DNA from 3 places in the Methylorubrum populi genome. Region 2 is predicted to be linked to each of the others. Evidence: riboswitches for the same ligand, from Rfam matches in the RefSeq annotation. Region 2 holds a riboswitch; each other region holds the start of a gene.

Region 1 (3,247 bases), 360 kb from region 2:
GCGCTGAACACGCTGCGGGTCGGCTCGGCCGAGGCACGCGCCGCGGAGGCGGCCGCGACCCGGTTCGACGCCCCGCGGGCGGTTTGCGCGGACTGCGCGGTCTGCGTCCGCGGCTCGAAGCGGAATTCCTCGGGACGCCGCAGCGGCAGCGGCACGGTGAGCGCGACGCGGGCGGTCGGCGCGGACGGGCGCGGCGTGACGGCGGGCGGCACCTCGGCAATCTGAGCCGCCGGGAGGGCGGCCAGCGTCGCGGCCGGCTCGGGCGTCGTCGGCGTCCGGAAAGCGGAGGCCGCCGGAACCGGCTGGACGAAGCCGCCGGTGGCGCCGTCGAGGACCGGCGCGGGGTCGAGCATCCAGGCGAGGGTGCCGGACGCCGCCGGTGCGGGATTGGCCGGTTCGGCCTCGTTCAAGACCTGGGCGGTCCGCGCGGGGTCGGGCGCGGTGCCATCCTGCGGCTGCAGCATTCCGGCCAGAGCGAGGCCGCCGAGCGCGGTGAGCGCGAGCGCCGCGAGAGGCGGCCCGCGCCGACGGCGGACGACGGGCCGGGCGGAGCGACTCTGGACGAGCTCGGCGATGTCCATGCGGGCGGTACTCGACAACGCGGATCCCGCACGGCCTCCCATCGTCGTTTCCGGCTGACATGTGCCAGAATGACAATCGAGAGGGCTTCGCCGATTAGGAAAGGAACAACCTTAAGCCTTCGTCATTGAACGGGATCTTGGTTAATCTTGCCTAAATCGCAGCCGGATCCGTTCAAAAGCCGTTCGCCCCCGAATTGCCGGAGCCGGGCCGGGCCGCCGACGATGTCATCGATGGTCGGAAGGCCGTAGGTCCGGCTTCTGATCGGCCGCCGGGACATGTGCCCAGACTGCCACAGGCGATGTTATGTTGTTACATTTCATCGGCCGACAGGTTGACCCCCCGCCGCAGTGCAGCGAAGTTGCGATAGCCAAGGTTCTCCGGCTGCATCTCCAGATGCAGCCGGGGCTAAGAGGGAATTCGGTAAGCGCGTCCGGGCGAAGCCGAAGCTGCCCCCGCAACTGTGAGCGGCGAGCCCCTGTCAGGGATGGTCACTGGTGCGCGGCACCGGGAAGGCCGGGACGGAGGTGCGGACCCGTGAGCCAGGAGACCTGCCTCGGCGCGATGATGTCTCCCGGGCGGGGTGTTCCGGCGGCGTGCCCGAGCGGCGAGTGCATGTTCATGCGCTCGCGATCGGGCATCCGCCTGAATTCGCGTCCGCACAGCCAGAGCGCACCCCGTGAGAGTTCGGACGAGCCTGAATGCCGTCACTGATGCGAAGCCGGCCCGGCGCCCACGCTGGATGCTGGCCGCGCTGCTCTGCGCCGGCCTGCCCGGCCCGGAGGCGCGGGCGCAGGACTCGGTGGTCCTGGACGAGCTGGCGGTGGAGGGGGAGGGGCGTGGCCAGGGTGTCGGCAACGGCGCGCCGGACGGCCGGACGGCGGCGGCCGGCACGATCGGGCTGATCGGCCCGACGCCGGGCTACCGCGCCGACCGCGCGGTGAGCAGCACGAAGACCGATACGCCCCAGCGCGACGTGCCCCAGATCGTCACCGTGGCGCCGCTGGAGGTCATCACCGATCTCGCCGCCACCCGCGTGGACCGCGTCTTCAACTACACGCCGGGTGTGGCGCAGCAGAACAATTTCGGCGGCCTCTCGGTGTTCAGCTACGCCATCCGCGGCGTGACCACCTCCGAGATCTACAAGAACGGCTTTCCCCTGAACCGCGGCACGCCGCCCCCGCCGGACACGCAGAACGTCGAGCGGATCGAGGTGCTGAAAGGCCCCGGCGGCGGCCTGTTCGGGCGCAGCGATCCGGGCGGCCTCGTCAACATCATCACCAAGCAGCCGACCGCGGAGCGCTTCGTCGAGATGGGGGGCCTGTGGGGCTCGTTCGGGCAGTTCCGCGGCACGGTCGATTCCGGCGGCGCGCTCAACGAGGAGGGCACGCTCCTCTACCGCTTCAACCTCGCCGCCGGGCGCCAGGGCAGCTTTCGCGACTTCGTGGACGGCGACCGGCTGCTCGTCGCCCCCGTCCTGAGCTGGCAGATCACGCCGGACACGCGGATCACCGTCGAGACCGAGTTCCTGCGCAACCGCATCGTGTTCGACCGCGGCGTCATTGCGATCAACGGGCGGCTCGGGCTGCTGCCGATCTCACGCTTCCTCGGCGAGCCGGGCCAGAGCACCGACCAGACCAGCAACACCATGCAGGTGCGGGTCGATCACCGCTTCAACGCCGACTGGCAGATGCGGCTCGCCACCCACTTCAACACCGGCACGCTGGAGGGCGAATCCGCCGAGATCCGCGCCATCGCCGCCGACAACCGCACCGTCTCGCGCGACCGCAACCTGCGCGACTACCGCTGGGACACGGCAATCGCTCAAGCGGAGGTGGTCGGGCGCTTCGACACCGCCGGCATCGGCCACACGATGCTGCTCGGCTTCGAGCGCGAGAGCACCGACAGCCGGGTCGTCTACAACCGCTCGAACTTCCGCACGAGCCCCTACGCCATCGACATCTACGATCCGCGCTACGGCCAGCCGCTGCCGCCGATCACCATCCCGCGCAACAACCTCGAGCGGATCACCAACACCGCCCTCTACGCCCAGGACCAGATCAGCCTCAGCCCGGAATGGAAGGCACTGGTGGGGGTGCGCTTCGACTTCTTCGGGCAGTCCTTCCGCGAGCGCATCCCGCGCTCCCAGGTCGACCAGACCTATTTCGCGGCGACCCCGCGGGCGGGCCTCGTCTACCAGCCGACGCCGGAACTCGCGCTCTTCACCAATGTCGGCACGAGCTTCCGGCCGAATATCGGCCCCGACGCGGCGGCCGTGGCCCGCGACGGCCCGTTCGCCCCCGAGACCGGCATCGGCTACGAGGTCGGGGCCAAGCTCGACCTCTACGGCGGCGCGCTGGCGCTCACCGGCACGGCCTTCCTCGTCGACCGGCAGAACGTGCTGACGCCCGACCCCAACAACAGCGCCTTCTCGCTCGCCGCCGGCGGGGTGCGCAGCCAGGGCTTCGAATTGACCGCCGCCGGCCAGATCACGCCGGAGATCAAGCTGCTGGCGGGCTACGTCTTCGCCGATGCGACGGTGACCAAGGACAACGTGCTGCCGGTGGGCACGCCGCTCATCAACGTGCCGCGCCACTCGGGCAGCCTGCTCGCCGTGCACGAGGTGCAGGCCGGCCCCTGGAAGGGGCTCGGGCTCGGCGGCGGCGTG
Region 2 (3,247 bases):
GATCGCCGAACTCGTTGACGATGATGGCGAGGCGGCGCCCGCCCGCGTTCTCGACGGTGTGGCGCACGAGCGTCGTCTTGCCGGCCCCGAGGAAGCCGGTGACGATGGTGCAGGGGATCTTTTCGACGAGGCTCATGATGGGGTCTCCCCTCGGGCCGCCTTGAGCGGCGGGATGCGGGCGACGACGCCCTTGCGAAACGCCTCCGGCCGTTCGCGCCAGGGCACGACGCCGTCGGGGGTCTCGAGGTAGCGACGCAGACCCGCCAGGATGGTGCGGGCGGAGGTGTCGGGATCTTCGAGGGCGTCGAAGTCGCCGTAGACGTAGGTCCAGCGGCCGGGCGAGACGACCGCCACGGTGCAGGGCCGCTTGCAGACCGAGAGGCATTCGGCCCCCTCGATCGTCAGGCCCGGCACCGGCTCGCGCTCGGCCTCCGCGAGCAGCGCGGCCAGAAACTTGGCCCCGGCGCGCGGCTCGGAGGTGTCCCCCGCCGCGCGGCAGGTGGTGCAGACGGACAGGACCGCGGTGTCGGGATCAGGCATTCGCACGCGCACCCGCCTCGCGGCCGAACAGCCCCCAGGCCCAGCCATAGGCGAGCCCGATCACCGCCCAGAACACGAAGCCGATGGCGAGCGAGCGCGCGGCGAATTGCGCAGCCGCCGCCGGGGGCACCTGCGACGAGACCGTGTCGATCGCTTGCGGCGCGCCCGCCAGATGCGGCGCGACGATCAGGACGAGGCCGCCGAGGATCGTCAGCGGCACCCGCCGCACGGCGATCAGGTAGAGGCCGAGGCCGGTGGCGATCACCGTCATCAGCCACCAGGACTGGCGCAGCACGAGCGGCGCGGCGCCCATGCCGGGCAGTTCCGGCGGCAGGCCGATGGCGGGGGCGAGCGCCACCGCGAGGAAGCCGGCGATCCCGACGACGAGCCCGCCCTGCGGGGTCGGATCGCGGCGAAGCGCCAGCATCACCGCCGCGAGCAGCAGGGCGTAGCCGACGCCGCCGACCAGCGTGGCGAGCCCGGTGAAGGCCATGCGCTGCAGGCCCGGCGCGGGCTGCCACTCGTCCGCCTTGCCGTGGTCATGCCCACCCTCGCCGTGGGAATGGGCATGGGCCGGGACGATCAGCGAGGCGAAGGGGGCGGCGGGGGACGGCGCGAGGGCGGCATGCGCGCCCTCGTAGGTCTCCGCCTGAAGGATCAGCGGGGAGGTCAGCGCGAGCTGAAGGCCCGTCGCGACGACGGACGCGAGAAAGCCGGCGACGAGCGCCGCCGACAGCAACCGGGTGATCATGGAACCGCTTTGAGCCGCTGGATGCGCGGATCAGTGGCAGGGGAAGTTCTGCGCGTGGCGGAAGTCGTGCGCCGCGTTGTGCAGCACGGTGGCCGGGGCGAAGCCCGCCACGAAGACGAGACCGAGGCCGAGGAAGGCGGCGACGATGAGCGCGCGGGCGCCCTCGGCCGAGCGGGTGGTGGCCTGGGTCTGAAGGGTCGCAGTCGTCATCGGGTCACGGGCTCCGGCCGCCCCACCGGCGGCGTTCGAGGACAGAACGTTTCAGACGGCAGGTCTCCTGGCTCGCGGCTGGTATCGTGCCTGCCGCCTTCCCGGAACACCCGGTGGCTCGTGGCAGGAACTCGCCGCTCACAGTTGCGGGGGCAGCCGCGGAATCGGGACTTTCGAAAAAGCCTCTCACCGCATTCCCTTTTCACCCCGTCGCCGGGGCACCGTCACCCGCCGCTTGTAACGCGGAGTCGGTGCCCATGCAAAGCGCCATTGCGTGAGGGCCTCAGCCCGGTGCAAACGGACGGCCATGACGGAGGCTGCACCCGACCGGATGACGCTGGTGCTCGGCGGCGCGCGCTCGGGCAAAAGCGCCTTTGCCGAGCGGCTGATCGAGGCCTGCCCCGCCCCCTGGCTCTACATCGCCACGGCGCAGGCCTGGGACGACGAGATGCGCGTCCGCATCGGCGAACATCGCGCGCGCCGCTCGGAATCGTGGCGCACCCTCGACGTGCCGACGGCGCTGCCGGAGGCGGTGGCCGCCGCGACCGGGCCGGTGCTGGTCGATTGCCTCACGCTCTGGCTCACCAACCTGCTCCTGGCCGAGGCCGATCTCGACGCGGCCACCGAGGCGCTGGCGCGGGCCTGCGCCGCGGCGGCGGGCCCGCTGGTGCTGGTGGCCAACGAGGTCGGTCTCGGCATCGTGCCGGACAACGCGCTCGCCCGCCGGTTCCGCGATGCGGCCGGGCGGCTGCACCAGCGGCTCGCCCGCGACGCCGACCGGGTCGTGCTCACCGTCGCCGGGCTGCCGCTGACGGTCAAACCCTCACGCGAGAATCCTTGAGATGAGCGAAGACGATACGCGCCACCGCGAAAAGATGGCCAAGCGCAAGGCGGTGCAGGACGCCGAGGTCGCGTCCAAAAAGATCGAGAAGGGTCTGCTCATCGTCCATACCGGCCCCGGCAAGGGCAAGACGACCGCCGCCCTCGGCCTCGTGCTGCGCATGCTCGGGCGCGGGCACCGGGTCGGGGTGGTGCAGTTCATCAAGGGCGCCTGGGACACCGGCGAGGCCCGCGCCCTGAAGAGCTTCGGCGACCGGATCGCGTGGCACGCGCTCGGCGAGGGTTTCACCTGGGAGACCCAGGACAAGGCCCGCGACATCGCCGCCTGCCGCAACGCCTGGGAGACGGCGCGGGCGCTGATGGCGGACGCCAGCATCCGCCTGCTCGTCCTCGACGAGCTGAACATCGCCCTGCGCTACGACTATCTCGACCTCGACGCGGTCGTCGCCGAATTGCAGGCGCGCCGCCCCGACCTCCACGTCGTGGTGACCGGCCGCAACGCCAAGCCGGCCCTGATCGAGGCCGCCGACCTCGTCACCGAGATGGGCAGCGTGAAGCACCATTTTTCGGCGGGGGTGAAGGCGCAGGAGGGGATCGAGTTCTGAGGGTGCGTGTGGTCTCGTGAGACTGGGATGCCAACCCAATCAGATTGTCGCTGCGAAGGGCTGTGGAGGCTTCCCGTCCGGTTTCTGGACGGGCTGCACGGAAAGCCGGCGGCGACGGGACGAGAAGTTAGCGTGCCAAGCTCGTCCGCGCCAACAATACCCCGAAGAGAACCAGCATCCCACCGAACACCCGATCGATCCAGTGCCGCACGCGCAGGATGCGGCGTTTGACGCCCCCGGCGGAGAAGAAGAAGGCGACGAGCACGAACCAGACGATGTGCGCGGCCGAGATGAAGGCACC
Region 3 (3,247 bases), 1.3 Mb from region 2:
TTGATCCGGTAACCGGCCAAGGTGAACTCGCCGCGGCCTTCCCAGAACGACTGCTTGTAGCCGATCTCGATTTGCTCGCCGGTCGAGAGTTTGAAATCCTTCTGCGCCAGCGTCAGGGTGATCAGGGAATTCACCGGGTCGACGGCGGTGGCGTAGCTTGCGTAGAGCGAACTGTCCGGCGTTGGGTTGTAGACCGCACCGAAGCGATAGCTGAGCGCGCTGAAATCCTTGGTGAATCCGGCCGACGGGCTGCGTGGATCCTCCCGGCGGACCGTGGGCGCGTCATAGCGCACGCCGGCGATCAGCGAGAGCTGATCGGACAGCACAAGACGGTTCTCCGCAAAGAGCGAGTACTGATTCGAACTGGTGAGATAGCCAAGCGTGGTCGGGTCGAGGCTGGAAAAGATGCCCGGACTGAAAACGAACGGGTCGACGCTGGTTTCGCCGCGATAGGGCGAGTTGTTGGTGTGCGAGAACTTGATGTGGTTGACGTCGAAGCCGGCGACGAACTCGTTGCGCAGGCCGAACAGCTCGCCCTTGAAGGCGGCATCGAAGCGATTGCCGATCTGTTCCTGATTATGGAAGATCTCGATCGGGCTGGTCCGGCGGATCAGGCCTGTGCTCGGCACGAAGGCGTAGCTCTCGACATTGCGCCAGTGCCGATCCGACACGAGACGGTACGCCGTATTTCGGATCGTGATGTCGGCGGTGGGCGTCCACTCGGTCTTGAACTGGGTCCAGTTGTCCTCGAAGACGATGCGGCTGTCGTTGACGTTGTAGTTGTTGAACCGGGTTCGCGGATCGATCCGGCCGCCGATCAGCGGGGTGCCGAAGTAGCGCAACGGTTCTTGGTAGCCGTAATCGTGCGACAGAGTGAAGGCGAGGTCGGGCGTGGCTTGGTAGAGCACAGCGCCCGAGACCGCGAGATTGGCGAAGTCGCCGTTCTGGCGCAGCCAGCCGTCGGCCTGATTGGCGCTGACGTTGAGGCGGTAGAAGACGTTCTCGCCGATGGGTCCACCGCTATCGATGGCAAGGCGCTTCACGCCGTCCGATCCGAGAGCGGCGCGTGCGGCGTTGATCGGGACGGCGACCGGCTTCTTGGGCACGACGTTGATGACGCCGCCGATGGCGCCGTCGCCGTACAGCACGGAAGCCGGCCCGCGCAGCACCTCGATGCGATCGACGTTCCAGGTGTCGAACGGGTAGGTGATCGTACCGGCGCCGACATAGAGCCGGGTTCCGTCATAGAGCTGCATGACCGAATTGACGCCGGCAAAGCCGCGGGAAGTGTAGGCGCCGAGACCGTTGCCGGGCGCGCCGATCGTCGTGATGCCGGCGGCGTTCTGGGTGATCGCCTCCTGCACCGTCTCCTGCCCGCGCTCGCGGATCTTCTGGCCCGGTATGATCTCGACGCTCGCGGGCGTCTCCAGCGGCGAGAGGTCGAGGCGGCTGCCGCTGCGGCTCGGTGCGGTGAGATTCAGCCCGGTCGGCGCCGCCGTGTAGGGCGTGCGCGCCAGAAGCCGTGTGCCGGACCCGGTCCCTTGTACGGCCAGCTCCTCCAGCGCGACGGCATGCGGCTCCGTGGTGATCGCCGCGCGCTCCTGTGCCGCGAGAAGGGTCGAGCTCAGAGCGAGAGCGCCGGTCGATAGCAAAAGCGCAGCGGGCAGACGCTCGGCGGGCGAGCGGGTGCGAAAAGCAGGCAACATGGTACGAGACGCCTCGGGCAACGGCAGTGGCACGTCACCGCGAACGAGGCCTCGGCGCACCGCCTCCTCTCGGGAATGGCGGGGCTTCGACACCCGCCAGGACACCCCGCCCGACGCGTTTCGCGTGTGACCACGACTGACGGCAGGTCTCCTGGCTCGCGGGTCGCTGCCCTCTCACCGTCTTCCCGGGCGAGGCTGCCCAGTGACATGGTGGCGGAAGGCTCGCCGCTCACAGTTGCGGGGGCAGCCGCGGCATCGGGTTACCCCTCACCGCGTTCCCTTTTGATCCCCGAAGGGAACCGTCGAAGCCTAGCTATTCGCCGCCGGAAGGTGCTGTCAATTCCATCTCGGCCAGCGGATGCCATGTCGATGGGGCTAACGATGCGGCGCGAGGGAATGGGTGCGCCGAATCCGACGTCGTGCCGGCCGCGCTTTACTTCTGAGGCACTGGCCCAAATCGCGGGCACAGCAGCTACGGCGTGCGGCCCGGCGGCAGGATCATCGCCGTGTCCGGGTCTGACACGTCACCCTCCTGCTGCTGTTCGAGCGTCAGCTTCGTGGCCAATTCGGGCGTCTTCCCTTCCCCCATTTCCCGAGTCGCAGCGACCTGCTTCTCGCGCGCCTGTTCCGGTGTGAGTTCGCCCCGAACCACCGACCGGGCGAGGTTCAGGCTGAGCACGTTCCCGGCTTCACTTTCACCGAAGGCCGTGAGCGTGCCTCGGGTCCGATCCGGGATCACGCTGCCGTTGAAGGTCGCCACTGCGCTGTAGAGGTTGAGCGGCACTTTGTAGGGAAGGATCTGCTCCACGACGTCGCTGTGCTTGGCCGGAAAATCGTGCTCGGCCCCCACCTTGTGCACCACGGTTCGGATCCAGGGTCCATTACGGTGCCAGATCAGCAGAGTCGCCGTCTGCTCCTGCGGAGGGCCGTACTTCTCCACCAACGCCGCCGCGGCCTTGCGTGCGGGCTCCGGCCAATCCTGCGCGATCGGTTCGGCGGCGCCGGCGCGGCCGGCTCCCAGAACAAGCGCGACGGCGAGGGCCAAACGGCGGGAGCCGGACGAGAACATGGAACCTCCCTGGCGGCGCCGAGCCGGATCGGGCCGCTGCGAAAATGAGACGCTGGCTGCGATCCGGTCGCGTTGCCCCGGCCCCGCGCCGGGTATAGGCCCAGCATTCGAGAATAGTTCCAGGGAGACGCCCGATGGCGCAGCAGATGTCGCTGGACGTGAACGGGAACGCGACGCGCGTGACCGTGGATGACCCCGAAACACCGCTTCTCTACGTGCTGCGCGACGATCTCGGCCTGCACGGCCCGCGCTTCGGCTGCGGCCTCGGCCAGTGCGGCTCCTGCACGGTGCATATCGACGGGCAGGCGGTGCGCTCCTGCATCACCCCGGTTTCCGGCCTGAAAGCGGGGGCGAAGATCGTGACCCTCGAAGGCCTCGGCGGCCCGGACAAGCTCCACCCGGTGCAGGCAGCCTTCATCGAGGAGCAGGCGGCGCAGTGCGGCTACTGCATCAACGGCATGATCATGCAGTC

What was found. Region 2 has a riboswitch for cobalamin ahead of MPPM_RS07310 (CbtB domain-containing protein). Riboswitches for the same ligand answer to the same signal wherever they lie in the genome.
Region 1: linked by a shared signal. The riboswitch ahead of MPPM_RS05700 (TonB-dependent siderophore receptor) and the one ahead of MPPM_RS07310 (CbtB domain-containing protein) in region 2 are both predicted to bind cobalamin.
Region 3: linked by a shared signal. The riboswitch ahead of MPPM_RS01200 (TonB-dependent receptor) and the one ahead of MPPM_RS07310 (CbtB domain-containing protein) in region 2 are both predicted to bind cobalamin.

What each region holds. Positions count from the first base shown of each region.
Region 1 is NZ_AP014809.1:1,228,320-1,231,566, reverse strand. Features, by position in the region: gene MPPM_RS05705 (DUF2778 domain-containing protein) at 1-581, opposite strand, end outside; cobalamin riboswitch at 936-1,152, shown strand; gene MPPM_RS05700 (TonB-dependent siderophore receptor) at 1,259-3,247, shown strand, end outside.
Region 2 is NZ_AP014809.1:1,590,347-1,593,593, forward strand. Features, by position in the region: gene cobW (cobalamin biosynthesis protein CobW) at 1-136, opposite strand, end outside; gene MPPM_RS07300 (DUF1636 family protein) at 133-540, opposite strand; gene MPPM_RS07305 (CbtA family protein) at 533-1,291, opposite strand; gene MPPM_RS07310 (CbtB domain-containing protein) at 1,322-1,501, opposite strand; cobalamin riboswitch at 1,542-1,742, opposite strand; gene cobU (bifunctional adenosylcobinamide kinase/adenosylcobinamide-phosphate guanylyltransferase) at 1,809-2,342, shown strand; gene cobO (cob(I)yrinic acid a,c-diamide adenosyltransferase) at 2,344-2,946, shown strand; gene MPPM_RS07325 (LysE family transporter) at 3,074-3,247, opposite strand, start outside.
Region 3 is NZ_AP014809.1:268,390-271,636, forward strand. Features, by position in the region: gene MPPM_RS01200 (TonB-dependent receptor) at 1-1,706, opposite strand, end outside; cobalamin riboswitch at 1,831-2,025, opposite strand; gene MPPM_RS01205 (hypothetical protein) at 2,179-2,775, opposite strand; gene MPPM_RS01210 ((2Fe-2S)-binding protein) at 2,910-3,247, shown strand, end outside.